One region of the Brachybacterium phenoliresistens genome, then DNA from elsewhere that is predicted to be linked to it. Evidence: predicted binding sites of a transcription regulator. Region 1 holds the regulator's gene; each other region holds the start of a gene.

Region 1 (10,407 bases):
GGGTGATGGCCTCCTCGACCCCGACCCGGGTGGAGGTGCCGACCTCGACCGGCTACATCCGCGTGGTCGAGGCCTCCGGAGAGGACGAGCCGCTCGAGGACCTCTCCGTGCCGGCCGATGCGCCCCCGGTCGAACCCGATCCCGTCACCACCGCCATCCCGATCATCGACGCGGAGGAGCTGCAGACCCAGGAGCAGCTGCTGGGCGCCGAGGACCCCGCCGAGGAGGAGCGCGATGCTCAGTAGGATCGCCGACGCCATGTTCTGGATCGGCCGCTACGTCGAGCGGGCCGATCAGACCGCCCGCATCCTCGACGTCAACCTGCAGGCCGTCACGCAGGAGCCGGCGTCCCTGGTCACCGGTCGCTGCCGGCAGGTGCTGGGGATCTTCGGCATCGAGGCGGAGGAGGGGGAGGAGCCGGGCGTGCAGCGCCTGCTGGACCTGCTGGCCGTGGACCGCGGCAACCCCTCCGCCGTCGCCGGCGCCCTGCAGACGGCCCGCGAGAACGCCCGCGGCGCCCGCGAGGTGCTCTCCACCGAGGTGTGGGAGTCGCTGAACACGACCAGCCACGGCGTGCCGCGGGCCCTGCGCCCCTCGCGCATGCACGGCTACTTCCAATGGGCCAAGGACCGCTGCGCGGTGGTCAACGGCCTCGTGGACGCCTCCATGACCCGCGACGAGGCGTGGCTGTTCTGGCAGCTGGGCAGCACCATCGAGCGGATCGACATGATCTCCCGCATCCTGCAGTCCCACGACCTCGAGGACACCTCCGACGCCAACACCGTGATGCTGCTGCGCACCTGCAGCGCCCACGAGGCGTACATCCGCTCCTACCGGGGCCAGGTCGATGCGGCCGATGCCATCAGCTTCCTGCTGCTGGACACCTTCTTCCCGCGCTCCATCGCGCACTGCCTGGCCCAGCTCGACCAGGCCCTGGACGCGCTGGCGAAGGTCCACGGGCACGCCTTCGACCGCTTCGGGACGCAGGACCCGGCGCGGCGCCTGGCCGGGCGGGCCCTGGCGAGCCTGCGCTACCGGACCCTCGAGGACATCACCGCGGACTTCGACGAGGAGATGGAGCACATCCAGATGGTCACCGGCGCCCTCACCCGGGCGCTGGACACGGCATATTTCCGCCCGATGGCCTGAGCTCCGGGCCGGGCATCGGCCCCGCCGGCGCGGCCGATGCGCCGCCCGCCACATGCGGGCCGGCGCAGCGCGACCGGACCCGGCGCATCGTGAGACGATGTCCCGGCCGCCGGGCAGGCTCCGGCGCACCCGCATGACGAACGCTGGACGAGAGGACGGATGCCGGTGACCCCGAGGATCGCCACCGAGGACGCCCGGGACATCGTGCCCGCCTCCACGCCGATGGAGCGGATCCGCAACTTCTGCATCATCGCGCACATCGACCACGGCAAGTCGACGCTCGCGGATCGCATGCTGCAGCTGACCGGCGTCGTGGACGCCCGGGCCATGCGCGCCCAGTACCTCGACCGGATGGACATCGAGCGCGAGCGCGGCATCACCGTGAAGAGCCAGGCCGTGCGCATGCCCTGGCAGGTCGACGGCGTGAACTACGCGCTGAACATGATCGACACCCCCGGCCACGTGGACTTCACCTATGAGGTCTCCCGCTCGCTGGCCGCCTGCGAGGGCGCGATCCTGCTGGTCGACGCCGCCCAGGGCATCGAGGCGCAGACCCTCGCGAACCTGTACCTGGCGATGGAGAACGACCTCCCCATCATCCCGGTCCTCAACAAGATCGACCTCCCGGCCGCGGACCCGGAGAAGTACGCGGCCGAGCTCGCCCAGCTGGTGGGCGTGGATCCCTCCGAGGTGCTGCGCGTCTCCGGCAAGACGGGCGCCGGCGTCGAGGAGCTGCTGGACCACGTGGTGCGCACCCTGCCCGAGCCGGTCGGCGAGATCGACGCCCCCTGCCGCGCGATGATCTTCGACTCGGTCTACGACACCTACCGCGGCGTGGTCACCTACGTCCGCGTGATCGACGGCCGGATGACCCCGCGCGAGAAGATCGTGATGATGTCCACCGGCGCCCAGCACGAGCTGCTGGAGATCGGCGTGATCTCCCCGGAGCCGATCCCCACCAAGGGCCTGGGCCCGGGCGAGGTCGGCTACCTCATCACCGGCGTGAAGGACGTGCGCCAGTCCAAGGTCGGCGACACCGTCACCGCAGCGGTCCGCGGGGCCACCGAGGCGCTGGCCGGCTACGCCGATCCCAAGCCGATGGTCTACTCGGGGCTGTTCCCGATCGACGGCTCGGACTACCCGATCCTGCGCGACGCGCTGGACAAGCTCAAGCTCAACGACGCCGCCCTGAACTACGAGCCGGAGACGTCCACGGCCCTCGGCTTCGGCTTCCGCGTCGGCTTCCTGGGCCTGCTGCACCTGGAGATCGTCCGCGAGCGCCTGGAGCGCGAGTTCAACCTCGACCTCATCTCCACGGCGCCGTCGGTGGTCTACCAGGTCACCATGGAGGACGGCACCGAGGTCGAGGTCATGAACCCCTCGGACTTCCCGACCGGCAAGGTGCGCGAGATCCGCGAGCCCGTCTCGCGCGGCACCATCATCGTCCCCAGCGAGTTCGTGGGCACCGTGATGGAGCTGTGCCAGACCAAGCGCGGCAGCCTGCAGGGCATGGACTACCTCTCCGAGGAGCGGGTCGAGCTGCGCTACCAGCTTCCCCTGGCGGAGATCGTCTTCGACTTCTTCGACCAGCTGAAGTCCCGCACCAAGGGCTACGCCTCCCTGGACTACGACGTCAGCGGCGAGCAGGCGGCCGATCTGGTCAAGGTCGACATGCTGCTGCAGGGCGAGCCGGTCGACGCCTTCAGCGCCATCGTCCACCGCGACAAGGCGTACCACTACGGCGTCGAGATGGCCGGCAAGCTCAAGAACCTCATCCCGCGCCAGCAGTTCGAGGTGCCCATCCAGGCGGCGATCGGCTCGCGGATCATCGCCCGCGAGAACATCCGTGCCCTGCGCAAGGACGTGCTGTCCAAGTGCTACGGCGGCGACATCTCGCGCAAGCGGAAGCTGCTGGAGAAGCAGAAGGAGGGCAAGAAGCGCATGAAGAACATCGGCTCCGTCGAGGTGCCGCAGGAGGCGTTCATCGCAGCCCTGTCCTCCGACGGCGAGGGCGCCGCCAAGGAGGGCAAGAAGAAGTGACCGCCCCCGCCGGTGCGCTGGAGGTGAGCATCGATCCCGCCGCCGGCGGGCGGATCGCCGCGGTCTGCACCGTCGCCGAGCTGTTCGCCGTCCCCGAACGGCGGCTCATGAGCGGCATCGACAAGCGCCCCGTGGACGGTCCCGTGCGGCTGCTCGCGCACGGCGTGCTGGGCGACGTCCAGGGCGACCGCGAGCATCACGGAGGCATCTTCAAGGCCGTCTACGCCGTCTCCCGGGAGATGCGCGAGGCCTTCGCCCGCGAGCGCGGCGAGGACCTGCCCGACGGCTTCTTCGGCGAGAACCTCGTGACCACCGGCCAGGACACCGACGAGGCGCTCGTCGGCGAGCGTTGGCAGATCGGCGAGGCCGTGATCGAGGCGACCTGCCCCCGCGAGCCCTGCAAGACCTTCGCCGCGCGCATGCAGGACCGCTCCTGGCCGCGCCGCTTCCGGGACGCCGGTCGCTGCGGCGCCTACTTCCGCGTGCTCACCGAGGGCGAGGTCCGCGCCGGGGACCGGATCGAGGTCCTCGCCCGGCCCGAGCACGAGGTGAGCATCGGCCAGGTCTACCGCGGGCTCGCGCCGGAGCCGGCGGCACGGCTGCTGGACTGGGCCGAGGCGACGGGCACGGTGCTGTACGAATCCCTGGTCCGCTCCGCGCTGGTCGCTCTGGATCGCGCCGGATCCCCGCGGCAGTTCCCGCAGCGCCTGCGCTCGACGGGGCGCGGCCTGGGCCTCGGGATGGGCCTGTGAGCGCGCCGACCCCGTCGGCCGATGCTCCCGCGGTGCACGTGCCCGGACCCCGGGATCTGTCGGTCTACATCCATGTGCCGTTCTGTGCGGTGCGCTGCGGGTACTGCGACTTCAACACGTACACCGCCACCGAGCTGGGCGGGGGCGGCAGCCAGGCCGAGTATGCCTCTCATGCGATGCGGGAGATGGACCTGACCCTGGCCGACGACGCCGCGGCAGGGCACGTCTACGAGCAGGTCGGGACTGTGTTCTTCGGCGGGGGCACGCCCACGCTGCTGCCCGCGGACGATCTCGTCGCCCTCCTCGCCCACCTGCGGTCCCTGATCCCCCTGGCACCCGGCGCGGAGGTCACCACCGAGGCGAACCCCGACTCGGTCACTCCGCAGTCCCTGCGGCGCCTGGCCGAGGGCGGCATCACCCGGGTGTCCTTCGGGATGCAGTCGGCGGTGCCGGCGGTGCTCGCGACCCTGGGGCGCACCCACGACCCGGAACGGGTGCCGCTGGCGGTGCAGTGGGCGAAGGAGGCCGGTCTCGACGTCAGCCTCGACCTCATCTACGGCACGCCGGGGGAGCGGCTCGAGGACGTCGTCACCTCCGTCCGGTCCGCTCTGGCCTGCGAGGTCGACCACATCTCGGCCTACTCGCTGATCATCGAGGGGAACACGGCCATGGCCCGGCAGGTGCGCCGCGGCGAGCTGCCCGAGCCCGACGGCGACGACATGGCCGACAAGTACGAGGCGATCGACGACCTGCTCGAGGCGGCGGGGCTCAGCTGGTACGAGGTCTCCAACTTCTCGCGCACTCCCGCGCACCGCTCCCAGCACAACCTCGCCTACTGGCGCGGCCGCGACTGGTGGGGCATCGGCCCCGGGGCGCACCGGCACCGCGACGGGCTGCGGGCCTGGAACGTCAAGCATCCCAGCCGCTACGCCCGGATGCTCGGCGAGGGCGTCCTGCCGCGCCAGGAGTCCGAACGGACCTCCCCGGAGGAGAGGGCGCTCGAGCGGATCATGCTCGAGCTGCGCATCCGTGACGGTCTCGATGCCGACCAGATCGCCCCGCATCGGCGCGACATGATCGACGTGCATGTGCGCCGCGGCCACCTCGAGGCCGATGCGGCCGCCCGCGGCCGCCTGGTCCTCACCCGTCCCGGCCGGCTGCTGGCCGACGCGGTGATCCGCGACCTCACCGACTGACCCGGCGCCGGCCCCCGATACCTCTGCACTGCACCGCGTCCTACCCCCGCCGAGCTCCGCCTCGCCGAGCCCGGTTCCGCCGCGTCCCTCGGGATGTCATTCTCCGTCGCTTGAACGCTCGTTCAAGCGACGGAGAATGACCTCCCGCGGCGGGATGGGCGGCCCTGAGCACGGCAGCGCCGCCGCCCCGAGGGGGCGACGGCGCTGCGGAGGGGACGCCGGTGCTCGCGGATCGAGCCCCGGATCAGGAGAACAGGCGGATGTTCGCCGGGTAGTTCCACCACTCGCCCTGGTTCGCCTTGACCGCGCCGATGATCGCGAAGATCAGCTGGATGAGCGCGGGCAGGCCGATCAGGGGGAATGCGATGCTTCCGATGCCCAGCGTGACGATCGCGAAGATCCCGATCGCGATGGACAGCACCACGGAGCTGATGAGCACGGCGATGGCTCCGTTGAGCGCTTCCGCGGCGTGGAACCGCACGAAGCGGCTGCGGTCCTTGTACATGAGGAACACGATGAGCGGCCCCACCCAGCCCAGGAAGCCGATGCTCACCACGTGCCCGATCACGACGGACAGCTGCGCGAGCATCGCCCAGGTGCGGGCATCGGCCGGGGAGGTGGGCTGGCCGCTGAGCGCGCCGGCGTAGGCGCCCTTGGTCCCGGGCGGCGGGGTCTCGGAGAACTGGGTCCCGCCCGGCTGGCCCTGGGCCTGGCCAGCGAAGGGCTGGCCCTGGCCGGCCGGGTTCGGGCCGGCTCCCGGCTGGCCGACGCCGGGATAGCCCTGCTGTCCGGCCTGGGCCGACGGCGCGCCGGGAGCGCCGTACGGGCTCTCCTGGGCTCCGTACGGGCTCTGCTGCGGTGCACCGTACGGGCTCTGCTGCGCGCCGTAGGGGCTCTGCGGAGCCCCGGAGGGATCCTGTCCCGCGCTCTGGCCCTGCTGCTGCGCCGCATAGGCGGCCGATGCGGCGTAGGGGTCCGGCTGGGAGGCGCCGGGGAGGGTCCCGCCCGGGGTGCCGCCGACCGCCGGCGCGGCGGCAGCCGGCTCCCCGGGCTGGGTCCCGCCCGGGGTGCCGCCGACCGGCGGCGCGGCCGCAGCCGGCTCCCCGGGCTGGGTCCAGTCGGGCTGCGCGGCCGGGGCGGCGGCGCCGTCGGCCGAGCCGTGCGAGGCGCCGTAGGGATCCCCGCCGGCGACGGGCGCCGCCGGGGTGGCGTAGGGGTCCTGCGCCGGGGCGGGCGCCGCGTTCTCGGCCCCTGCCTGCTCGGCGGCGGGCTGCTCGGCGCCCGACTGCGCGGGCGGGGTGCCCCAGGGCGTCCCGGAGGTGTCCTGGCCGTGGTCATGACTCGGGGTGCTCATGGCGTCTCCCTGACGAGGTGGTCGTTGGTCCCCTTGAGCGTATCGGGTGCCGCCCGGCCCGGTCATGGGGGAGAACCCCCAGGATCCTGGGGGAGCGCCGGAACGGGGCGGGGGCGGACCGCGCACTCCGCGGAGCCGGGGCCACTGGCCGGGCGCGGCGACGCCCCGGACCAGACGGCGCCCTGGACCAGACGGCGCCCTGGACCCGACGGCGCCCTGGACCCGACGGCGCCCTGGACCCGACGGCGCCCTGGACCCGACGGCGAGCCTGCGCGTCCTGCAGGACGGCTCACCCATGCGCGAGGGTCACTCCTGCGGGACGGTCACCCATGCGCGAGGGTCACTCCTGCGGGACGGTCACCCAGTCGATGAGCTCCTCGATGCGGCCCGAGAGCGTCGGCTCCACATCGGCGTAGGAGCGCACGGTGGACAGGATGCGCTGCCACCCCCGGGCCACATCGGCCTGGTCCTCGTGCGGCCAGCCGAGCGCGGCGAGGGTGCCGTGCTTGATGTCGGTGCCCTTGGGGATGTGCGGCCATGCCGTCAGCCCCACGCGGGCCGGGCGCACGGCCTGCCACACGTCGACGTACGGGTGGCCGAGGATCAGCACGTTGCCCTGGGCGCCGCGCATCCTCATCACCTGCTGGGCGATGCGGGTCTCCTTCGAGCCCGGCACGAGGTGGTCCACGAGGATGCCCAGGCGCCGCTGCGGGTTCGGGGCGAAGTCCTCGACGCGCTCGGCGAGGTTGTCCGCGCCGTCGAGCATCTCCACGACGATGCCCTCGATCCGCAGGTCGTGGCCCCACACCTTCTGCACGAGCTCGGCGTCGTGCTTGCCCTCGACCCAGATGCGGGAGGCGCGGGCGGTGCGGGCCTTGGCGCCCTCGACGTAGACGGAGCCGCTCGCGGAGCGCTTCGGGGCCGCCGGGCCCGAGCGCACGGGGCGCACCAGGCGCACCGGGCTGCCGTCGATCATGAACCCGGGGCCCAGCGGGAAGGAGCGCAGCACGCCGCGGCCGTCCTCGAGCTCGACCACGATCTCGCCGGCGATCTTCTCGAGCCGGGTGACCGCGCCGGTGAAGCCGGTCGAGGCCTCCTCGACGACGAGACCCCGGGAGACGGGGACGTCGCGGGCGACGGGGCGGCGCCGATGGTGGGCCGCGGGGGAGCTCAGCACATCGGAGCCATAGCGATCGGGGAAGGCGTTCGGTGACACGCCGTCACGGTACCCCGGTGGCGAACGCCTCCCGCGGAGACCCGCCCGGAGCGCGTAGCATTGGCACTCGGAACCGCCGGGTGCCAACTGTGACGATCGGACCCGGCCCCAGCCACGCAGACGGGAGGCGGACGGCATGGACCCGCGCAAGCTCCAGATCCTCGGTGCGATCGTCGAGGACTTCGTCTCGACCCGCGAACCGGTCGGCTCGAAGTCGCTGCTGGATCGGCACGACCTCGGGGTGTCCGCCGCCACCGTCCGCAACGACATGTCCGTCCTCGAGGAGGAAGGGCTGATCACCCAGCCCCACACCTCCGCGGGCCGCGTCCCCACCGACAAGGGCTACCGCGCCTTCGTCGACCACGTGGCGACGATCAAGCCGCTCTCCACCGGGGAGCGGCGCGCCATCAGCACGTTCCTCGAGGACGCCGGGGACGTGGACGAGCTCCTCTTCCGCACGGTGCGCCTGCTCTCGCAGCTCACCCACCAGGTCGCGATGGTGCAGTACCCCGCGCCGCAGCAGGCGCGGGTGCGCCACGTCGAGCTGGTCAAGGTCGCCGACTCGCTCCTGCTGGTGGTGCTGATCACCGAGGCGGGCCGCGTGGACCAGCGCACGATCGCCCTGGCCCAGCCGCGGGACGCCGAGTTCTACGAGGGCCTGCGCGATGGACTGCTGCGGGCCGTCAGCGGACGCGAGGTCAACGACGTCGAGCGGGGCCTGGCCCGGCTGGTCGCCGCCACGGCGCCCGCCGATCAGGACGCCGTGCGCGAGGTCACCGACGTGGTCGCCGCCCTCGCCGCCTCCCGCACCGAGGATCGGATCGTCATGGCCGGCACGGGGAACCTGGCGCGCTCCGCCGCTGATTTCGCCCGCGACATGGAGCCGCTGCTGGACCTCCTGGAGGAGCAGCTGGTGCTGCTGCGCCTGCTCTCGGAGATGGGCGCCGAGCCGGGGACGGTGCAGGTGCGCATCGGCGAGGAGAACCGCAACCGATCCCTCACCCAGGCGTCTCTCGTCGGGGCGGGGTACCGTGCCGGGTCGCATCTGGCGATCCTGGGCCCCACCCGCATGGACTACGTCACCGGCATCTCCACCGTGCAGGCCCTGGCCCGCTACATCCATCGCTTCCTGGAGTGAGCGGCCGCGCCCGCCGCCCCTCCGCACACCACCCATCGACCAAGGACACCGCTTCGTGAACGAGGACTACTACGACCTGCTCGGCGTGCCGCGCGACGCCACCACGGACCAGATCAAGAAGGCCTATCAGAAGGCGGCCCGCACCCTGCATCCGGACGTGAACCCCGATCCGGACGCGGCGGAGAAGTACAAGAAGGTCTCCCAGGCCTACGAGACGCTCAAGAACCCCGACAAGCGCCGCCAGTACGACATGGGCGGCGGGCCTGGCATGGGCGGCGGCTTCCCCGGGGGCGGGGGCGCCGGATTCGACTTCTCCGACATCTTCGACATGTTCGCGGGCGCCTCGGGCATGCGCGGCCGCGGGCAGGGGCCGGTGCCGCGCCAGCGCCGCGGCGGGGACATCCTGCGCCGCACCACCATCGATCTGCGCGACGTCGTCTTCGGCACCGAGCAGAAGGTCACCTTCCGCACGGCCGTGCTGTGCGAGGCCTGCCACGGCTCCTGCTGCGCGGAGGGCACCTCGCCCACCCGGTGCAGCGCCTGCAACGGCACCGGCCACGTCCAGCGCGTGGTGCAGTCCCTGCTGGGCCAGATGGTCACCATGGCGCCCTGCACCGCCTGCGAGGGCCATGGCGACATCATCGAGTCGAAGTGCCCCAGCTGCGCCGGCCACGGGCGCGTGCAGAGCGAGAAGACGCTCACCGTGAAGATCCCCTCCGGCGTCGAGAACGGCACCCGCATCCAGCTGCGCGGCGAGGGCGAGATCGGCGAGGCGGGCGGCCCGGCCGGCGACCTCTTCGTCGAGCTCGCGGTCCAGGAGCACGAGATCTACACCCGCGACGGGGAGGACCTCGTCGCCCACGTCTCGGTGCCCATGACCTCCGCGGCCCTCGGCGCGACGGTCCCCCTGGAGACCTTCGACGGCGTCCAGGAGCTGCAGATCCGTCCCGGCAGCCAGCCCGGCGAGGAGATCACCCTCAAGGGCCTCGGCGTGACGCCGCTGCGGCGGGAGCGTCGCGGGGACATCCGCGTCGAGATCGACGTGGAGGTCCCCACGGGGCTGACCGACGAGCAGAAGGATCTCCTCGAGCAGTTCTCCGCCCTGCGCGGGGAGGAGACCCCGCGCACCGGCGGGCGACGCCACGGCGGAGTCTTCGACAAGATCCGCGATCGCTTCCGGGATCTCTGACATGCCGGCCACTCCCGCGGCGTTCCTCGTGCCGCACGGCGCGCTGTCGCCGGCGCGCCGCGGGGAGGGGCTGGCGCTGACCGGGGAGGAGGGGCGCCACGCGGCGAAGGTCGCGCGCATCGGCCCCGGGGAGCGGGTCCTGCTCACCGACCCGGCGGGTGCCCAGGCGGTCGCCGAGGTGGTGGCGGCGGCCAAGGAGTCCCTGGAGCTGCGCCTGCTGGAGGACCCGGTCCCGGCGGTCCCGCGCCGCCCCGCCCTCGTGCTGGTCCAGGCCCTCGCCACCGGGGGTCGGGACGAGCAGGCGGTCGAGGCGGCCACCGAGCTCGGGACCGATGTCCTCGTCCCGTGGATCGCGCGGCGCAGCGTGTCGGTG
Region 2 (10,407 bases), on a different contig from region 1:
ACCGGGGCCCGCTGCTGACCGCATCGGACGCCCCCGCCGTCGTGCGGGCCCGCGAGGAGCTGGCCGCGCATGTGCGCGAGGTGGTGCTGGAGCACGCCTCCGCCGAGCAGCTGTGGCGCTACGCCCAGCGGCCCGAGGGCGCGGGCGACGCGGAGGTCCTCATGACGGTGCTCGCGCTGGCCCCTCCCGATGCGCCCGAGCGCTCGGCCGCCGTGGTGCGCCTGGAGGCCCTGCGCCGAGAGGCCGGTTGAGCCGGACCGCTGCCGCCCGGCGTCGCATCGGCCCATCAGCTGGCGGCCCATCGGCCATGAGCGGGCACGGACCTGCGGTGCAACGTGGATGCAACGTGCGCGGGGCTACGGTCGCGGGACCTGACGGCGTCGTCATGAGCGGCGACGCACCGGTCCGCATCGAAGGAGCTGCCATGACTGTGTACGCACGGCCCGGGACCGAGGGCGCGAAGCTCGCCTTCTCGCCCCGCTACGAGAACTACATCGGCGGCCAGTGGGTGCCGCCGGTGAAGGGCCAGTACTTCGAGAACCCCACGCCCGTGACCGGGCAGGTCTTCACCGAGATCCCCCGCTCGACCGCCGAGGACGTCGAGCTCGCCCTCGACGCCGCCCACGCCGCGGCCGCCACCTGGACGAAGACCTCCGCGGCGGAGCGCTCCGTGATCCTGAACCGCATCGCCGACCGCATCGAGGAGAATCTCGAGATGCTCGCCGTCGCGGAGACCTGGGACAACGGCAAGCCCGTGCGGGAGACCCTCAACGCCGACCTGCCGCTGGCGGTGGACCACTTCCGCTACTTCGCCGGCGCGATCCGCGCCCAGGAGGGCGGCATCTCGCAGATCGACGAGAGCACCGTCGCCTACCACTTCCAGGAGCCCCTCGGCGTGGTCGGCCAGATCATCCCGTGGAACTTCCCGATCCTCATGGCGACCTGGAAGCTCGCCCCCGCCCTCGCGGCCGGCAACTGCGTGGTGCTCAAGCCGGCCGAGCAGACCCCCGCCTCGATCCTGGTGCTCTTCGAGCTGATCGGCGACCTGCTGCCGGACGGCGTGGTGAACATCGTCAACGGCTTCGGCACCGAGGCCGGCAAGCCGCTGGCTTCCAGCCGGCGCATCGCCAAGATCGCCTTCACCGGCGAGACCACCACGGGGCGCCTGATCATGCAGTACGCCTCGCAGAATCTCATCCCGGTGACCCTCGAGCTCGGCGGGAAGAGCCCCAACATCTTCTTCGAGGACGTGGCCCGGGAGAAGGACGCCTTCTACTCCAAGGCCCTCGAGGGATTCGCGATGTTCTCCCTGAACCAGGGCGAGGTCTGCACCTGCCCCTCGCGGGCGCTGGTGCAGGACTCGATCTACGACTCCTTCCTGGCCGACGCCCTCGCCCGGGTCGAGGCCACCGTGCAGGGCGACCCGCTGGACACCGACACGATGATCGGCGCGCAGGCCTCGAACGACCAGTTCGAGAAGATCCTGTCCTACATCGACATCGGCCGGAAGGAGGGCGCCGAGGTGCTCACCGGCGGGGAGCCGAACGACCTGGGCGGGGACCTCTCCGGCGGGTTCTACGTGAAGCCGACCGTCTTCGCCGGCACCAACTCCATGCGGATCTTCCAGGAGGAGATCTTCGGCCCCGTGGTCGCCCTGACCCGCTTCCAGGACTACGACGAGGCGATCGCGATCGCCAACGACACCCTGTACGGGCTGGGCGCGGGCGTGTGGACCCGCAGCCAGAACACCGTCTACCGGGCAGGGCGGGCCATCCAGGCCGGCCGCGTGTGGGTGAACAACTACCACTCCTACCCGGCGCACGCGGCGTTCGGCGGGTACAAGTCCTCGGGCATCGGCCGCGAGAACCATCGCATGATGCTCGACCACTACCAGCAGACCAAGAACCTGCTGGTCTCCTACGCGGACGAGGAGCTGGGCTTCTTCTGATCCGCGGAAGATCCGCCCGGACGCGGCTCGCCGGACCTCGTGGGTTCTTGCTCTGCCCGCAGCGGGCCATCACGAGCGCGTGCACGAACGGCCGCCATAGAGCCGCGAGCCAGGCGATTGCCTGGCTCGCGGCTCTCAGGCCGCCGATCGTGCACACCGCCGGCCCCTCCGTGCGTTCCTCGGTGCACGCGCCGATGCGCTCGCCGGCGGCGCGGGCGGGCCGCCATCGGTCCCCGAGCCCGCGCACCCCCGTGCTACGCTCCCGGCCATGTCCTCGCGTGCGGTCACCTATCCCCCGGCTCTGGTCGCAGCCGGCGGTGCCTGACGCCCGCATACGGACGACCAGAGCTCGAGGCGAGGACACAGGTCCTCGCCTCTCGTGTTTCCCCCGGGGGCTCTGGCACATGCGCTACTCCTCCATCCGAGGAAGGAGCGGACATGTCCCCTGCCGACGAGGTGCTGCGGCCGATGCTGCGCACCGTCGAGACGATCATCGACGAGGAGTCGCTGAGGGCGCGGCTGGATGCCGGCGAGAGGCTGCGCGTCAAGTACGGCGTGGACCTCACGGCCCCGGACCTGCACCTGGGCCACGCCGTGAACCTGTGGCTGATGCGCCACCTGCAGGATCACGGCCACACCGTGGTGTTCCTGCTGGGGGACACCACCACCCGCGTCGGCGACCCGACCGGCCGCAGCCGCACCCGGCCCGTGCTCGGCGAGGAGGAGATCGCGCGCAACGGGCAGGCCTTCCTCGAGCAGGTCTCCCTCGTGCTGCGCACCGAGCCGGAGCTGCTGGAGGTGCGGCGCAACTCCGAGTGGTACGGGCCGATGGGGGTGAGCGAGATGCTGAGCCTGTTCAGCCTCACCACCCACGCCCAGCTGATGGCGCGGGACATGTTCCGCGACCGGGTGGCGCAGGGCCGCGAGATCGCGCTGCACGAGCTGGCCTACCCCGTCCTGCAGGGCTACGACTCCGTGGCGATGGACAGCGACCTCACCATCGTCGGCTCCGACCAGCTGTTCAACGAGATGATGGGCCGCCACTACCAGCAGCGCCTGGGCAGGCGGCCGCAGGCGGTGATGACCACGGTGATCACCCCGGGGCTGGACGGCGGGGCGAAGCAGTCCAAGTCGCTGCGCAACTACGTCGCCCTCACCGATGCCCCGGGCGAGAAGCTCGGGAAGGTGATGTCGCTGCCCGATGCGCTGGTGGGCACCTGGGCGAGCGCCTACACGGATCTGCCAGACGAGCGCGTCGCCGAGATCGCCGCCGCGGCCGAGGCCGGGGGCGCCCCCGCGCGCGATGCGAAGCTGGATCTCGCCGCCGCGATCGTCTCCCGGTACCACGGGGCCGATGCCGCCGCCCGGGCCCGCGCGCAGTTCCTCGCGGTGTTCTCCGCCGGTGCCGCCCCGGAGGAGATCGCGGACCTGGAGCTTGCCTGCGCGGGTGCCGACCGGGACGCCGCGTCCCCGTCCGGGGTCGGCGGCGTGCGGATCCCGGCGCTCGAGCTGCTGGGCCGGGCCCGCCCCGAGCTCAGCCGATCGGCGGCGCGCCGCCTGCTGGCCCAGGGCGCGGTGCGGGTGGACGGCGCGGTGGTCACCGACCCGGAGGCGATCCTCGAAGTCGCCGACGGCGCCCTGCTCCGGACCGGCCGCCGCTCCTGGACCCGGGTGCGCCTGGCACCGGGACCGGGGTGAGGCGGGGCGGCGCGCTGAGCCTCGGGGCCGCCCGGCTCGCGGAGGCTCGGCACCCGGCTCACGGAGGCTCGACACCCGGCTCACCGGGGCGGGGTCGTCCCGCCGGGAGGCGGCGCGGCCCCGTCCAGGGATCGGCGGGCGGCGCGGCGGATGGCATCGTCCCCGAACCCCGCCTCGCGGGCGGCCCGCACGGCGCCGTCGAGGATCTCCTGGAGCTGCGGGGGGATCTCGGCGGGGCCGGCCGGCCCGGCGGCCACCCGTGTGCCGCCGCCCCGCCGGGTCTCGATCACGCCCTCCGTCTCGAGCTCCTTGTAGGCCCGGGCGACCGTCCCCGGGGCGAGGCCGAGGTCCCGGGCGAGCGTCCTGATGCTGGGCAGGCGATCCCCCGTGCCGATCGTCCCGCGGTCGATCTGGGCGATCACGGCCCGCCGAATCTGCTCGTACGGAGGCGTCGGGTCCTCGAGGTCGACGACGAGGGCGGTCATCGGCGGGCCTGCGCAGGCTCGGCGGTCCGGTCCCGCCCTGCGGGGGCGGCGGCGCCCCGCACGACCAGGCCGGGGAAGACGAGCATCACCGCTCCCCAGGGCAGGGACACGAGCCCGACCACCGCGCCGGTCCAGGGGATCAGGGACTCCGGGCCGTCGATGCGCAGCACCGCCGCCCCGGCGTGGCCGACCAGGGTCATCCCCAGGGCGAGCAGCACGGCCCCCAGCACCGAGGTCGCGCATCGGCGGCGGAGCAGGGCATCGGCCGGGTCGTCCGAGGGCCGGCGGCGCACGATGACCACGATCGCGAGGGCGGCCAGCAGGAGCAGCACCGCCAGGGCCAGGGCCGTGGGCACGGTGTACCAGGCGCCGGGGAAGGGCGAGCTCACGCTCGTGACGAGGTTGCCCTCGGCGTCGACCCCGGAGCGCTCCAGGCACCGACCGTCGGCGCATCCGGAGGCCGCGGCCGTCGCCCAGATGCCGTGCACGAGCAGCACCAGCAGCACGCCGAGCACGGCGACCAGCGGCAGGCGCGGGACCATCGTCGACACGCTCCGGTGGGCGAGCAGCCCGTACCGGTGCCGGGCGCGCGGCGCGGGCATGGTCTGCTCCCCGAGGATGACGGCGAGGATCAGCAGCGCGGCGACGAGGCAGGGCGTGATCGAGAGCAGCCCTCCGTAGGCGAGGCGTCCCGTGGCGGGGATCCCGCGCCCGGTCAGCGCGAGGACGACGCCCAGCAGCGCCCCGGCCGCGAGGATCCCCGCCCAGCGCGCGGCGAGCGCCCCGGGGTGGGTGCCGGTGCGCTGTGCGCCGAGCCGCCCCGCCAGGACGGCGAGCACCAGCACGAGCAGAGCCGCGCCGATCAGGGGCGGCAGGACGAGGACGATGCTGGACATGGGGGCCTCCGGGGGACGCGAGAGCTTGTACTGCCTGTGCGATACAAATGTAGCGCCCTCGCGAGGTTTGTACCAGAACAAACTCCTCGGAAGATCCGGGGCCGAGGTCTGGCACTCTCCGACCGAGAGTGCTAATTTATGGCCAGGCGGGTCACCCCCGGCCCGTCACGCGGAGGACCGCACGCAGCGGCCCTGATGGGAAGGAGACGACATGGCAACCTATGATCCGCTCCGAGACCTGGAGCGCTTCGCGACCACGTTCCTCGATGCCGGGCGCCGCGGCCCACGGCAGATGCCGATGGACCTGTACCGCACCGGGGACCACTACGTCCTGACCGCTGATCTGCCGGGCATCGATCCCGGCTCCGTCGACGTGGACGTCGACGGCCAGCTCCTCACGATCCGCGCCGAGCGGACCCTGCCCACCGATGACCAGGCGCAGTGGATCACCCGGGAACGCACGGGTGGCAGCTTCCTGCGCCAGCTCAGCCTGGGCCAGGGCCTGGACACCGAGCGGATCTCCGCGAGCTACAGCAACGGCGTGCTCAGCGTGACGATCCCGGTCAGCGAGAAGGCCAAGCCGCGCCGGATCGAGGTCCGCACGGAGGATGCGGCCCAGCAGATCGACGCGACGCAGCAGGCCGGCTCCGGCCAGCAGGTCGAGTCCGCCTCGGCCTGAGCGTCGCCGGGGAGGTCGGGCGCCCGGGGATCACCGCCCCGGGCGCCTCGGCCTCACCGACCGCTCGACCCCGCGCTCAGCGCCGGCCCTCGTCGTCCTGGCCCTCGTCGTCCCGGCCCGTGTCGTCCTGCTCCGCCTCGACGGCGGTGTGCACGACCAGGGAGGCGTACTCCCCCGGGTCCAGCGGCAGGGCCGTGTCCGCGGGGATGCGCGGCGTGGGCGCGGCCAGGTGCGCGGCGACGATCACCGCGTGGTCGGGCTCGAAGGGCTCCTCGACGGGCGCGGCCTCGAGCCGGCGACGCAGGGCCTCGAGGTCGATGTCCGCGAGGTAGACGATGTCGTCCGGGCGCAGCGGGCCGCGCAGGGGCAGGGCGCGCAGAGCCCGGTCCAGCGCGGCCAGATCATGATCGGTGAGCGCGCGCGCCTGCTCCGGGGAGAACTCCCCCGAGGCCGGCAGGTCCGAGACGTCCACGGCCGGCAGGTCCTCGACGGGCCGCGCGGCCGGCGTCCCCGCGTCCTCGCCCGCGTCCTGGGCGTGGCCCGCTCCGGCGGCGGCCTCCTCGGAATGCTCGTCCAGCTCGAGCCCGGTGCCCTCCTCCTCGGGGAGGATGTGGCGCCGCTTCGCGAGCGCCCGCAGCACGTCGCGCAGCTGGGCGGCGCGGTGCAGCTGCCCGCGCAGATCGGAGCCGGTGGCCCGATGGTGCAGCTCGCAGGGGACCTCCTCCACCCGGAACCCGGCGGCGAGCGCGTCGATGGTCAGGGACGTCTCCACGCCCCAGCCCCCGGCCAGGGGCTGGCACGCCTCCCAGGCGTCGCGGGTCAGGCAGCGCGTGCCCGACAGCGGCTGGGCGGGCTCCCAGCCGGTGGCACGGCGGATCCCGCGGCGGGCGGTGCCGACCACCATCCCCATCCCTGCGGCGCCGTCCTGCGGGGGCAGCAGCGCGATGGCCATGTCCACCCCGTCCTCGAGGACGGCCTCGACCAGCGGGGCGGCGCCGGCGGCGCTCTCGCCCATGTCGGCGTCCAGGAACAGCAGGGCGTGAGGGGTGAGGTCCGCGCCGATCACCGGCAGCGGGCCTGTGTGCCCGGGGACGCGGGGCTCGGCGTGCAGCTCCTCCTCGAAGGCCTCGCCGCCGTCGGCGCGGGCGGCCGATTCGCGCAGGGAGACGAGGTGGGCGCCGGTGGCCATGGCGGCGGCCTTGCCCTGGTTGGTGCGGTGGCGCACCACGAGGGCGTCGGCCCCCATGGCGACGGCCGAGGTCGCATCGGTCGAGCCGTCGTCGACCACGACCACGAGGTCGACATGGTCGATGCTGCGGGCGGCGCGGATCGTCGCCTCGATCCGCTCCGCCTCGTTCTTGGCGGGGATCACCACGGCGACCGACTCGGGCCGGCCGGCCGCCTCGTGCCCCGCGGCCGTCATCGCAGCGTCACCTGGCGGGCGACGATCCCGCCGCGGGCGCGCCGCTCGAGGGCGGTGAGGGGCTCGGTGGACTCCAGGGCGGTGAGGAAGCGCGCCCGGAACTCCGCGGCGTGCTCCGCGACGCCGGCGGCGCCGAAGCCGTCGGGCAGGTCCCACACCGGGACGGTGAGGCCCTCGGCGCGGAAGGAGCCGACGTAGCGGGTGCCCTCGGCGATCGCCGACTCCCGGCGGGCGTGCAGGCGGGCGACCGCGTCGTAGACCCGCTCCTCCTCGGCGTCCAGCACCCAGCGCAGGTGCTCCTTGGCGCCGGCGTCGACCCAGTAGGCGTGCTCGAGGCCCTCGACCGGGGCCGTCGGCATGATCGACTCGTTCGCCTGGGCGAGGGAGGCCTCGACCTCGGCGGTGCGCTCGGCGCCCGGATCGACCCAGAACTCGAAGGACTCGTGGACGGTGATCGGGAAGCCGCCCTCCAGATCCAGCAGGTCCTGCAGGCGCGGGGAGTCGGCGCTCGGCGAGACGGTGCGCACCGGGGTGCCCGGCTCCGCCTCGAGCGCCTGGGAGAGGGCCTGCCCGAAGGAGCGGGAGAGGTCGTCGGTGGGGACCGTAGCCTGCAGGCCGATGATCACCGAGCCGTCGGAGCGGCGGATCGCGGGCCAGGCCATCGGCAGGATGGTCGCGATGATGACACGGACCGATCCGTGCTCCGCGGTGGTGGCGGCCTCGATCGTCGCGGCGGGGATCAGCTGGCGCATCGCCACCAGGTCCCGCTCGGCGGGGATCCCCTCGAAGGGGCGGCGGACCAGCGATGAGGCGGAGGCGGAAGACATGCCCGCAGTCTACCGAGCGCGGCCGCCGCGCAGGCCCGCCACACGCCCGCGCACTACGGTGGGTCCATGGCCCCTCCCGCTCCCCTCGCGGCCCCGGACCTCGACACGGACGTCGTCGCCCGGCACGCCCTCGCCCATGACGCCTCCCCGTACCTGCTGATCCCGGAGGCCGTCACGGTCCCGGCCGACGAGGCGCAGGTCATCGCCCTGCTCCGGCAGGCCCGCGCGTCCGGGCGGCCGCTGACCTTCCGGGCCGGCGGCACCAGCCTGTCCGGGCAGGCGCAGTCCGCGGCGATCCTGGCCGATGTGCGCCGCCACTTCCGGCAGGTCGAGGTCCTCGACGCGGGGCGGCGGGTGCGGGTGGGCCCGGGCGTGACGATCCGCCAGGTCAACGCGCACCTGGCCCGGCACGGCCGGCGGCTGGGACCGGATCCTGCCTCGGAGTCGGCCTGCACCATCGGCGGCATGATCGCGAACAACTCCTCCGGCATGGCCGCCGGCACCCGCGAGAACACGTACGCGACCCTGGAGTCGCTGCGCTGCGTGCTGCCCTCGGGGACGGTGCTGGACACCTCCCGCCCCGATGCCGATGCGGCGCTGCGGGCCGCGGAGCCCGCCCTGTTCGCAGGGCTGGAGCGGCTGATGCGGCGGGTGCGGGAGGACCCGGAGGCGATGCGGGTGATCCGCGAGCGGTTCGCCCTGAAGAACACGATGGGCTACGGGATCAACGCCCTGCTGGACTTCGACTCCCCCGCCGACTGCCTCGCCCACCTGGTGATCGGCTCGGAGGGGACGCTCGCCTTCATCTCCTCCGCCGTGCTGCGCACCGTCGCGGTGCCGGCGCAGGCCGCCACGGGCCTGCTGGTGCTGCCCGGCCTCCAGGAGGCCACCGCGCCGCTGCCGGAGATCGTCGCGGCGGGCTTCGCGACCGTCGAGCTGCTGGACGCCCGCTCCCTGCAGGTCGCCCAGCGCCTTCCCGGCGCGCCGGGCGAGATCGCCGGGCTGGACATCGGCTCCCATGCCGCGCTGCTGCTGGAGGTGCGGGCCGATGACCCCGATGCGCTCGCCGCGCAGGTCTCCGCCGCGCAGTCGCTGGCTGCGGGGCTGAGGGGAGCTGCCCCCTTCGCCATGTCCACCGATGCCGCCCGCCGCGCGGCCCTGTGGACCACCCGCAAGGGCCTGTACGCGGCGGTCGCCGGGGCGCGGCCCGCCGGCTCGACGGCGCTGCTGGAGGACGTGGTCGTGCCGGTGGACCGCCTGGCGGGGACCTGCCGCGGCCTGCAGCAGCTGTTCGCCCGGCACGGGTACGACGGCGCGGTGATCTTCGGCCACGCCAAGGACGGCAACCTCCACTTCCTCCTGGACGAGCACCTGGGCGCAGCCTCGAGCCGCCTCGAGGCCTTCACCGAGGACATGGTGGACCTGGTCCTGGACCAGGGCGGGAACCTCAAGGCGGAGCACGGCACCGGGCGGGCCATGGCCCCGTTCGTGGAGCGCCAGTACGGCCCGGCCCTGCACGCGGTGATGCGCGAGATCAAGCAGCTGGTCGACCCCGCCGGGATCCTCAACCCCGGCGTCGTCCTCACCGCCGAGCCGGGCGCGCACCTGCGGGACCTGCAGCCCGTGGTCGAGATCGAGGAGGAGGCCGATCGCTGCGTGGAGTGCGGCTACTGCGAGCCGGTCTGCCCCAGCCGCGACCTCACCCTCACGCCCCGCCAGCGGATCGTGCTGCGCCGCGACGCGGCCCTCGCCGAGCAGCGCGGGGACCGCGAGACCGCCCGGGCCATCCGCGCGGCCTACGACTACCAGGGGCTGCAGACCTGCGCAGCCGATGGCATGTGCCGGACCGCCTGCCCGGTCGGCATCGACACCGGCGACCTGGTGCGGCGGCTGCGCGCCCAGGATGCCGAGGCCGATGCCGGCGGTGCCGCGCAGCGGGCGCTCTGGGGTGCGGCGGCCCGGCGCTGGGGACCGACGACCGCGGCCGCATCGGCCGCCCTCGACGTCGCCGGGGCCCTGCCGCCCGCCCTGCCCCGCGTCGCCGCCCGCGCGGGCCGGGCCCTGCTGGGGGCCGATGCGGTGCCGGACTACCGTCCGGAGCTGCCGAGGCGCGGAGGATCCGTGCGCCGCGGCGGCGGCCGCGGACGCACCGGTGCCGAGGTCGACGCGGTGTACCTGCCGTCCTGCGTGCACACGATGTTCGGCGCCGCGGGCGAGGGCATCGGCGCCGGGCCGGCCCTGTCCCGCCTCGCCGAGCGCGCCGGGGTGCGGCTGGCCGTGCCCGATGCCGCCGCGGATCTGTGCTGCGGCACGCCCTTCTCCTCCAAGGGCATGCGCGCGGCGAAGGACATGATGCGATCCCGTCTGCGGGAGGCGCTCGAGGAGGCGGCCGCGCGCCACCGGCTGCCCGTGGTGATCGACGCGGCCAGCTGCACCGAGGGCGTCCTCGAC
Region 3 (10,407 bases), on a different contig from region 1:
TACTGCCGCCTCGGCGTCGCTGACCTGCGCACCCTCCGCGCTGAGGGACTCGGAGAACGAGTCGCACAGCACATCGGAGGGGACCGGTTCGGAGGTGCTGGCCACGAGGATCCGCGCGGCGGCCCCCGTCGGCTGCTGGCGGTCGTAGTGGAAGTCGTACAGCTCGTCGTCCTGCGAGCCGAGGTCGGTCCAGTTCCTCGGCGCCTCGAAGCTCGCGATGTCGGTCTCGATGACCTCCGTCGCCCTCGGGGAGATGGAGTCCCGCTTCACCACGAGGAACACGATCCCGGCGCCGGCGGCCAGGATGATCACGAGCACGGCGATGCCGACGCAGGCCACCAGCGCCCACAGACCCCCCGGAGGGCGGGGCCTGCCCGATGCCGCCGGGCCGCCGGATGGCGTCGGGCCGCCCGGTGCCGACGGGCCGGTGCCTGGGTATGCCGCGCTGCTCATCGCCGTCCTTCTTCCCCTGCGCGCCTGGACGGGGCCCACGCTACCGCGCCGGCCGCACGACCTCGCGGCTCTCCGTAGCATCCGCGCCGCCCCGACGGGAAGTGAGGTATGCCTTACTTCCGGGGTCCCGCAGCCCTAGACGGCCGCTGGCCTGCATCGGAGGATGGACGCGTCCGCACCGATGTCGGACCCCGCCGCCGCCGGAAGGACTCCCGTGCCCGCTCGAACCATCGCCTGCCTGGACGCCGAGGTGCTCCGCATCGAGGACCTCACGCCGAGCTTCCGCCGCGTCACCTTCGGGGGCGCGGGCCTGGACCGCTTCGGCATCGACGGGCCGCCGCGGGACCTGCGCATCAAGCTGCTGATCCCCGCGCACTCCCCGGAGCTGCTGCGCCGCGGAGAGGCCCGACGCTTCGACGTCCCCGCCTTCCTCGCGCAGCAGGAGGCCGCCGGCGTCTCCTGGTACCCGGCGTGGCTGCAGATCGATCCGGCCGAGCGCGGCTGGATGCGCACCTACACCGTCCGCGCCTGGCGCGAGGACGTGCGCGAGCTGGACGTCGACATCGTCCTGCACACCCCGGCCGATGCCGAACCCGCCGGCCCCGCCGAGCGCTGGGCGCGCGACGCCCGCGTCGGCGACCGCCTGCACCTGCTGGGCCCGGACCGCGAGGCCCCCGGGCCCACCGGCGGCATCGAGTTCCGCCCCGACGCCACCGGCGACCTGCTGCTGGTGGGCGACGAGACCGCGGTACCCGCGATCGCCTCGATCCTCGCCTCCCTGCCGCCCGAGGCCTGCGGCCGCGCCCTGCTCGAGGTCCCGCTCGCCGCCGATGCCGACGCCGAGGCGCTGACCCTCTCCGCCCCGGCCGGGGTGGAGGTCACCTGGCTGCCCCGCGAGGGCCGCGCCCAAGGGGCCCTGCTCGACGCCGCCGTGCGCGAGCTGCTGCGGCCGGGCGCCGGCGCCGCGGCCGATGCCCCGCTCGAGGAGGTCGACATCGACACCACCATCCTCTGGGAGACCGGCGCCCGGGAGGACGCCGCCTCGCAGACGGGCGACGCGGGGGCCGCCTCGCCGGAGTCCGGACCGGCCTCCGCCCCGGCAGGGCACGGACCGGAGTTCTCCGCCTGGATCGCGGGGGAGGCGGGGGCGGTGACGGGGATCCGCCGCTATCTCGTCCGCGAGGTCGGCGTGGACCGGCGCCGCGTCGCGTTCATGGGCTACTGGCGCATCGGCCGCGCGGAGAGCTGAGCTGCCGCGGGCCGCGGCTCAGGACGTCGCGGCCCCCGCAGGTCCGGCCCCGTCGGCTCCGGGCCGTCCGGGCCGCACCAGTCCGGTCTCGTAGGCCAGGACGACCAGGGCGGGACGGTCGCGGGCCCCGGTGCGCGCCAGCAGCCGGCTGACATAGGTGCGGGCCGTGGCCGGGCTCAGGTGCACGTGGGCGGCGATCTCGTCGTTGGTCAGGCCCCGGCCGATGAGCGCCAGGATCTCCCGCTCCCGCTCCCCGAGCCCCTCCAGCGCCGTGGGATCCGTGCCCTGCCCGCCGGCCTCCGCCGCCGCCCGCATGACGGTCTCCGTGACCGCGGGGGAGAGCAGCGCGCCGCCCGCGGCGACGGTCCGGATCGCCGCCCGCAGATCCGTCGGCGAGACGTCCTTGAGCAGGTAGCCCGACGCCCCGGCGCGCAGCGCCTCGTGGACGTGCTCGTCCTCGTCGAAGGTGGTGAGGATCAGCACCCGGCAGCCGCGCAGGAGTGGATCGGCGAGGATCTCCCGGGTCGCGGCCAGCCCGTCGAGCACCGGCATGCGCACGTCCATCAGCACGAGGTCGGGGCGCAGCGCGCGGACCTGCGCGATGCCGGTGCGGCCGTCCGCCGCCTCCCCGACGACGACCACGTCCCCGTCGTGCTCGGCGAGGGTGCGCAGCCCCGTCCGCACCAGGGCCTGGTCGTCGACGATCACCACGCGGATCGGATCGGTGCTCATGAGCTCTCCCGGGGCAGGGGGATCCGGGCGTGCACCGCGAAGCCGGAGCCCTCGGGGCCGGCATCCAGGGTGCCGCCGTGCAGGGCCGCCCGTTCGCGCATGCCGCGGATCCCGGCCCCGGCCGGCCACGGATCCCCGGGCGACGTCGGCGCCGACGTGGGTGCCGACGTCGGCAGATGCGTCCTGGCCGGTCCCGACGCGTCGGCCGGGCCCTCGTCCCGGATGCTCAGCGTCAGCCATCCGTCGCGGGCGGCGAGGTCGATGTCCGCGCGCCGCGCCCCGGAATGGCGCAGGACGTTGGTCAGCGACTCCTGGATGATCCGGCAGGCGGCGGCGTCGATCCCGCCGGGCAGGCGGTCGATCCCGCCCTCGGTGCGCACCGTGATCTCGAGGCCGGTGCCGCGGGCATCGGCCAGGAGGTCGTCCAGAGCAGCCAGCCCCACCGCCCCGCCGGCTGGACCTGCTCCTGCGACTGGACCCGCTCCCGCGGCCGGACCTGCTCCTGCGGCCGGACCTGCTCCCGAGGCTGGATCCGCCCCCGCAGTCGGATCGGCTCCCGCGGTCCTGCCGGTCTCCGCCTGGCCGCGCAGCAGCCGCACCGTGCCGCGCAGCTCGGCGAGGGCCTGCGTCGTGGAGGCGCGCACCTGCTCGAGCGCCTCCCGCGCCGGCGGGTCGGCGTCCCCGAGCGCATCGGTCGCGATCCCGGCGTGCAGGGACGCGACGGCGAGCGCATGGCCGATGCTGTCGTGGAGGTCGCGGGCGGTGCGCAGGCGCTCCTGCTGGAGGCGGTCGGCCGCGGCGCGGGCCTGCCGCTCCGCGGTGAGTTCCTCGATGCGCCGGGTGCGCTCGCGGGCCTGGCGGGTCAGGCGGATCGCGGCGCCGAGGGCGATCGCGGCGGCCGCCAGCGCCAGCTCGGTGACGTAGCCGTAGCCGGAGACCGCATCGGCCGGGTCCGGGACGGCCAGGCGGAAGTAGGAGGCGACGGCCAGCAGCACCGCCGCGGCGCCGACCGCCCAGCGGGTGCGGCCCTGCTCGGCCGCGGACAGCAGCGCACCGGCGGCCGGCAGCACCATGCCCAGCGGCGGGAGGTCCGCGATGTAGTAGGCGAAGATCGCCGCGACGGTCGCGACGAGCACGAGGACGGGGGCCCGCCGGCGCAGGAGGAGCAGCGCGCCGATGCCGGCGCAGCAGGCCAGGGCCGCCCCGGTCGTGCCCTCCCGGGGCCCGGCCGCGACGACGGCGGCGAGCACGAGGGCCGTCGCGAGCGCGAGGCCGGCATCGGCCAGGCGCGCATCGGGGCGGGCGTCGTCCATGGTCCCAGCGTAGGCGGGGGCCCGCCGCTGCGGCATCGCCGGCAGGCGACCTCCCCTGTCGCCCCGGGGCGATCGCGCGGTCGATGCCGGACGCCCGAGCCGACGCCTGCGGGCCGATGCCCGCGGACGGCGGCGCCGGAAGGCTGATGCCATGGCTGAGAACACCACTCCCTCCCGTCCGCATCGCTCCGACCCCGCCGGGCCCGCCGCCGGCTCGGCCCCCGTCTCCGGGCCCGCAGCCGGTCCCGCTCCCGTCTCCGGGGCCGACCCGGCCCCGGCCCCGCCCCTGCCGTGGCTGCTCATCGGCGGGCTGGCCTCCCTCGTCCTGCTGTGGCCGATCACCGCGCTGCTGGGCCTGGGCTCGGGGGCGCCCCGCGCCCTGATCCTCGTCGCCCTGATCGGGGCGACCTGGATCGGCGTCGTCGGCCTGGGCCGCGTGCCCCGGCCGGTCCTCGTGCTGGCCCTGACGGGCCTGGCCGGCGGGGTGATCACACTGGTCCTGGCCGCCGTGCTCGGCGGATCCGGCCGGCCGTGGTGGACCCACCTCGTCGCCCTGGGCATGGACGCCCTGTGGGGGGCGATCGCCGGTCTGCTCGCCCTGGCGGTGCAGCAGCTGCGCGGCGGGGCGCGCCGATGACCGGCCCCGCCGCCCGGCCGCGGAACATGCCCGCCGCGTGGCCGCCCCGCCCGTCCCCGGTCCTCTCCTCCCCGGCCCTCTCGTCCCCGACCCTCCCCGTCCCGGACCTCCCGTTCCCGCGCCGCACGCTGCTGCGCCGGGCCCTGCTCGGCGGCGCGGTGCTCGCGGCGGCGCCCGCCCTGGCCGGCTGCGGGGGCCTGGCGGGAACCCTCTCGACCAGCGGCATCCGCGCCGTGGAGTTCGACCAGCCGCTCGCGATCCCGCCGCTGGCCGAGTCCGAGGCCTCGGGCGGGGTGCGGCGCTTCCACCTCACCGCGCAGGAGGGCAGCATCTCCTGGCCCGGCATGCCCGAGCCCACCCCGACCTGGGGCCTGAACGGCCCCTTCCTCGGACCCACGCTGCGCGCCCGCCGCGGCGAGAACGTCGAGGTCACCGTCCGCAACGCGCTGCCGGAGACGACCAGCATGCACTGGCACGGCATGCACCTTCCGGCCGCCATGGACGGCGGGCCGCACCAGAGCATCGAGCCCGGCGGGACCTGGCGCCCGAGCTGGGAGATCGACCAGCCCGCGGCGACGCTCTGGTACCACCCGCACCCCCACGGGGCGACCGAGCGTCACGTCTACCAGGGGCTCGCCGGGCTGTTCCTGATCGACGACGAGCGCAGCGACTCCGTCCGGCTGCCCCGCGAGTACGGGGTGGACGACATCCCCCTGATCATCCAGGACCGCCGGGTCGACGAGGAGGGACGCCTCGTCCTGGAGGACTCGGGCCGCGAGCCGGGGATGCTGGGGGACACGATCATGGTCAACGGGACCATCGGCCCCGTCCTGGAGGTCGCGGCGCAGAGGCTGCGGCTGCGCCTGCTGAACGGCTCGACCGCCCGCACCTACGCGCTCGCGCTCGCCGACGAGCGGCCGATGACGATGGTCGCCAGCGACGGCGGCCTGCTGGACGCCCCGGTGGAGCTGAGCCGCCTGCGGCTGGCCCCGGGGGAGCGGGCCGAGGTCGTCGTCGCCCTCACCCCGGGGGAGACGGTGCGCCTGCGCAGCCTGCCGGTGGACCTCGGGGCGATCGCCGTGCCGGCGCTCACGGGGGCGGACGACGAGTTCGACGTCCTCGAGCTGCGGGCCGCCGCGTCCCTCGCCCCCGCGCCGGAGCCCTCCTGGGGGAAGGACCCGCAGCCTGCGCCGCTGCGGGCGCAGGACGCCGTGCGGACCCGGACCTTCGCGCTGCAGGGCCGCACCATCAACGGCGCGCGCATGGACATGCGCCGCATCGACGAGGTGGTCCACGTCGGCACCGTCGAGATCTGGGAGGTGACGAACACCGAATCGGTGCCGCACAGCTTCCACGTGCATGACGTGCAGTTCCGGATCCTCGACATCGACGACCAGGCGCCGCCGGACCATCTGGCCGGACCTCAGGACACCGTCTATCTCGAGCCGCGCCGCCGCTACCGCCTCGTCCTGCGCTTCGACCGGTACGCGGACCCCGCCATGCCGTACATGTACCACTGCCACATGCTCCTGCACGAGGACGGCGGCATGATGGGCCAGTTCGTGGTCATCGAACCCGGCACCGAGGACCAGGTCGCCGCCCCGGGGACCGGGGGCGCCGGCCACGCCGGGCATGCGGCGGACGGCGGGCACGCGCCGGATGCCGGCCACGCGCCGGATGCCGGCCACGCGCCGGACGGCGGGCACGCCGGGCACTGACCACGGCCGGGATCGGGCGCGGGGGATCGGCCCGCGGGACGCGCCTCCGGGAGGCCGGCCCCCGGGGGATCAGCGCGGTGCGGCCGACGCCCCGCCCGCCGCGGTCTCCTCGCGCACCACGCGCCAGTCCACGGGGCCGGCGCCCTGGGCCGCCAGCAGCTCGTTGACCCGGGAGAAGGGGCGCGAGCCGAAGAACCCGCGCGAGGCCGACAGCGGGCTCGGGTGCGGGCTCGCCACGTAGGGCACCTCCCCCAGCAGGGGGATCAGGGACTGCGCGTCGCGGCCCCACAGGATCGCCACCAGCGGGCCGCCGCGGGCGACGAGGGAGCGGATCGCGAGCTCGGTGACCTGCTCCCAACCGCGCCGCCGATGGGAGCCGGGGGTGCCGGGCCGCACCGTGAGCACCCGGTTCAGCAGCAGCACGCCCTGGTCCTGCCAGGCGGAGAGGTCCCCGTGCGGGGCGGGCGCGATGCCGAGGTCCGCCTCCAGCTCCGCGTAGATGTTCGTGAGGCTGCGCGGCAGCGGGCGCACGTGCTCCTCGACCGCGAACGACAGGCCGATCGGATGCCCGGGCGTGGGGTACGGGTCCTGGCCCACGACGAGCACGCGCACCTCGGACATCGGCCGGGTGAAGGCGCGCAGCACGTGCCGGCCCGCCGGCAGGTACCCGGCGCCGGACTCGGCCTCCTCCCGCAGGAAGTCCCCGATCCCGTGGATCCGGGCCTCCTCGGGGGCGAGGGCCTCGGCCCAGTCGGCGGCGATGATCTGCGTCAGCGGGGTCGGCATGGCACAAGTCTCGCACCCGGCCGCGCGCGATGCGGCGTGCCTCCGCGGCCGCGCAGCGGCATCGGCCTAGCCTGGATCCATGCGTCCCCGATCCGCCGCCGATGCCTCCGCGAACCCCGCGGAGCCGCCCTCGCACGCGCCGGCCGGGGACGAGGGCACGCAGGCCCCCGACGCATCGGGCCTCAGCGACCGCGACCGGCGCATCCTCGCCCTCGAATCGCGCACCTTCCGCTTCGTCGGCGCGAAGGAGCGGCGCATCCGCGAGGAGCTGGGCATGACCCCCACCGCCTACTTCGTGCGCCTGAACACCCTCCTGGACGAGCCGGCCGCGCTGCGGGAGGCCCCCGCACTGGTGCATCGGCTGCGCGGCCTGCGCACCAGCGGCGACGAGCACCGTCCCGGCCCGGCGCACGCCGCCTGAACCCTGCCCGCCCCCCGAATGGGCGGCCGCGCGGCGTGATCCCCCGCGCTCCCGGGGCGTGTGCTCACCGCCGCAGCGCCCCGCAGCAGGTTTAATGGGGCCGTGGCTGATTCCGAGTACCCGTACCCGCCCGACGAGTTCGACCGGGAGGCGGCGACGGCGTCCCTCCACGGGGCGCACCGTGCCGAGCACCCCTTCTGGCGCCAGAACCTCGTCTACCTGATCATCATCGCCGCAGCGTTCGTCCTGCTGCTGGTGCTGCTGTTCGCGATCGGCGGGATGGGGCGCAACACGCCCGAGGAGCGGGCCGAGGCCCCCACCTCGGCCGCGGAGCAGACCGAGCAGACCTCCGCCGAGGGCGGCGAGGAGACGACCGCCGAGGAGACCCCCGTCCCCGAGCCGGACCGCACCACCCCCGTGATGGTCGTCAACGCCGGCGGCATCAACGGACTGGCCGGCGCCTGGCAGGACACGCTCGAATCCGCCGGCTGGACCCGCGTGGACGTCTCCACCGCCGACAACCTCCAGGAGGAGCCCGTCGTGTTCTACCGCGACGAGGCCGATGCCGACACGGCGCAGGCGCTCGCCGCCGAGGTCGGCGCCGGCGAGGCGCGCCAGAGCGACGAGTACGACGCCACCATCACCTTCATCGCCGTGAAGGAGCCCGGCGCCGACCAGGACCAGGGCGGCGACGGCGAGGGGCAGGGCGAGGGCGAGTGACGCCCGGGCGGGCCCCGTCGGGCCCGCCCCTCCTTTCGGAGCGAACTCATCGGCCCAGGGGTTAGCACTCACAGCCTCCGAGTGCTTATGATGATCTGGCACTCGTCGGCGTCGAGTGACAGCTCTGTCCTCGCCGCCGTGCGGTGCCTGATCGGGGGACGGCTGCGCCGCCCTGCCGACCAGGAACATTCCGGCTCCGTGAGGGGTCCGTCCCGGCGTGACGTGAACGCCTGGGCGGTCCTCGTCCGTCGCGGGCACAGGGCTGGGTGGACACCACAGACACGGGAGAGATTCCACAATGGCCAAGCTCATCGCTTATGACGAGGAGGCCCGTCGCGGCCTCGAGCGCGGTATGAACCAGCTCGCCGACGCCGTCCGGGTCACCCTCGGCCCCAAGGGGCGCAACGTCGTCCTCGAGAAGTCCTGGGGCGCCCCCACGATCACCAACGACGGCGTGTCCATCGCCAAGGAGATCGAGCTCGACGACCCGTACGAGAAGATCGGTGCGGAGCTCGTCAAGGAGGTCGCCAAGAAGACCGACGACATCGCGGGCGACGGCACCACCACCGCCACCGTCCTCGCCCAGGCCCTGGTCAAGGAGGGCCTGCGCAACGTCGCCGCCGGCGCCAACCCGATCGCGCTCAAGCGCGGCATCGACAAGGCCGTGGCCGCGGTCTCCGAGACCCTGCTCAAGCAGGCCAAGGAGATCGAGACCAAGGAGCAGATCGCGAACACCGCCGCCATCTCCGCGGCCGACCCGGCGATCGGCGAGCTCATCGCCGAGGCGCTCGACAAGGTCGGCAAGGAGGGCGTGATCACGGTCGAGGAGTCCAACACCATGGGCCTCGAGCTGGAGCTCACCGAGGGCATGCGGTTCGACAAGGGCTTCACCTCGCCGTACTTCGTGACCGACGCGGAGCGTCAGGAGGCGGTCCTCGAGGATCCGTACATCCTGCTCATGAACTCCAAGGTCTCCAACGTCAAGGACCTGCTGCCGCTGCTGGAGAAGGTCATCCAGGCCGGCAAGCCCCTGGCGATCATCGCCGAGGACGTCGAGGGCGAGGCCCTCGCGGTCCTGGTCGTCAACAAGCTCAAGGGCTCCTTCAAGTCCGTGGCCGTCAAGGCCCCCGGCTTCGGCGACCGCCGCAAGGCGATGCTGGAGGACATGGCCATCCTCACCGGCGGCCAGGTCATCTCCGAGGAGGTCGGCCTCAAGCTGGAGACCGCCGGTCTCGAGCTGCTGGGCCAGGCCCGCAAGGTCGTCGTCACCAAGGACGAGACCACCATCGTCGAGGGCTCCGGCGACGCCGACCGCATCGCCGGCCGCGTGAAGCAGATCCGTGCGGAGATCGAGAACTCCGACTCGGACTACGACCGCGAGAAGCTCCAGGAGCGCCTGGCGAAGCTGGCCGGCGGCGTGGCCGTCATCAAGGCCGGCGCCGCGACCGAGGTCGAGCTCAAGGAGCGCAAGCACCGCATCGAGGACGCCGTGCGCAACGCCAAGGCGGCCGTCGAGGAGGGCATCGTCGCCGGTGGCGGCGTGGCTCTGCTCCAGGCCGGCAAGGACACCTTCGCCACCCTGCAGCTCGAGGGCGACGAGTCCACCGGTGCGAACATCGTCAAGGTCGCCATCGAGGCCCCGCTCAAGCAGATCGCGGTCAACGCCGGTCTCGAGGGCGGCGTCGTCGCGGAGAAGGTCAAGTCCCTGCCCGTCGGCGAGGGCCTGAACGCCGCGACCGGCGAGTACCAGGACCTCCTGGCCGCCGGCATCATCGACCCGGTCAAGGTCACCCGCTCCGCGCTGCAGAACGCGGCGTCCATCGCGGGCCTGTTCCTGACCACCGAGGCCGTCGTGGCCGACAAGCCGGAGCCCAAGGCCCCGGCCGGCGGCGGCGACGACATGGGCGGCATGGGCGGAATGGGCGGCATGATGTGATCCAGCCTCACGGCTGATCGCGGCGCCCGCCGCTGGTCGAAGGCCCCGATCCTCTCCGGAGGGTCGGGGCCTTCGCCGTCTGCGGGGGCGTGGAACTCTCGGGCCCGGGGCTTCGCCGTGGCGGGGTCGCGGACCCTTCAGGGCGGGGGCTTCGCCGTAGCGGGGGCGTGGACCCTTCGGGGTGGGGGCTTCGCCGTTGCGGGGGCGTGGACCCTCGAGTCGGGGCGTACGACCTCCGTGGTGACGGTTCCGGGGCGCGCGTCATCATCGATCGGAGTAAATCCGTCGCATCGCGAACGATCGGAGTGATCCCGTCGCTTCCCGCGCAGGAAGCGACGGGTTCACTCCGATCGTTGGAGGGGCAGCCTCGTCCGTGGGGCGTGGGGCGTGGGGCGTGGGGCGTGGGGCGTGGGGCGTGGGGCGTGGGGCGTGGGGCGTGGGG

Evidence for each region. Region 1 encodes HrcA, which represses chaperone genes, less so after heat shock. Its sites were predicted from a motif close to TTNGCACTCGNNNNNNNCGAGTGCNAA; they were not measured.
Region 2: ABD234_RS18235 (Hsp20/alpha crystallin family protein) is a predicted target of HrcA. The motif match lies at 5,136-5,162, and genes of this name have one in related genera.
Region 3: groL (chaperonin GroEL) is a predicted target of HrcA. The motif match lies at 8,091-8,117, and genes of this name have one in related genera.

Annotation. Positions count from the first base shown of each region.
Region 1 is NZ_BAAAOW010000001.1:416,183-426,589, reverse strand. Features, by position in the region: gene ABD234_RS01960 (circularly permuted type 2 ATP-grasp protein) at 1-245, shown strand, start outside; gene ABD234_RS01955 (alpha-E domain-containing protein) at 235-1,149, shown strand; gene lepA (translation elongation factor 4) at 1,309-3,189, shown strand; gene ABD234_RS01945 (MOSC domain-containing protein) at 3,186-3,941, shown strand; gene hemW (radical SAM family heme chaperone HemW) at 3,938-5,137, shown strand; gene ABD234_RS01935 (DUF4870 domain-containing protein) at 5,382-6,491, opposite strand; gene ABD234_RS01930 (DUF3097 domain-containing protein) at 6,832-7,707, opposite strand; gene hrcA (heat-inducible transcriptional repressor HrcA) at 7,844-8,845, shown strand; gene dnaJ (molecular chaperone DnaJ) at 8,901-10,034, shown strand; gene ABD234_RS01915 (16S rRNA (uracil(1498)-N(3))-methyltransferase) at 10,036-10,407, shown strand, end outside.
Region 2 is NZ_BAAAOW010000013.1:44,362-54,768, forward strand. Features, by position in the region: gene ABD234_RS18210 (sigma-54-dependent transcriptional regulator family protein) at 1-251, shown strand, start outside; gene adh (aldehyde dehydrogenase) at 425-1,948, shown strand; gene tyrS (tyrosine--tRNA ligase) at 2,387-3,646, shown strand; gene ABD234_RS18225 (GntR family transcriptional regulator) at 3,727-4,131, opposite strand; gene ABD234_RS18230 (hypothetical protein) at 4,128-5,027, opposite strand; gene ABD234_RS18235 (Hsp20/alpha crystallin family protein) at 5,239-5,706, shown strand; gene ABD234_RS18240 (glycosyltransferase) at 5,783-7,129, opposite strand; gene ABD234_RS18245 (DUF5926 family protein) at 7,126-7,956, opposite strand; gene ABD234_RS18250 (FAD-binding and (Fe-S)-binding domain-containing protein) at 8,023-10,407, shown strand, end outside.
Region 3 is NZ_BAAAOW010000003.1:402,856-413,262, reverse strand. Features, by position in the region: gene ABD234_RS09495 (hypothetical protein) at 1-453, opposite strand, end outside; gene ABD234_RS09490 (siderophore-interacting protein) at 668-1,702, shown strand; gene ABD234_RS09485 (response regulator) at 1,721-2,434, opposite strand; gene ABD234_RS09480 (sensor histidine kinase) at 2,431-3,747, opposite strand; gene ABD234_RS09475 (hypothetical protein) at 3,899-4,384, shown strand; gene ABD234_RS09470 (multicopper oxidase family protein) at 4,381-6,102, shown strand; gene ABD234_RS09465 (uracil-DNA glycosylase) at 6,172-6,888, opposite strand; gene ABD234_RS09460 (DUF3263 domain-containing protein) at 6,968-7,309, shown strand; gene ABD234_RS09455 (LytR C-terminal domain-containing protein) at 7,412-8,029, shown strand; gene groL (chaperonin GroEL) at 8,328-9,965, shown strand.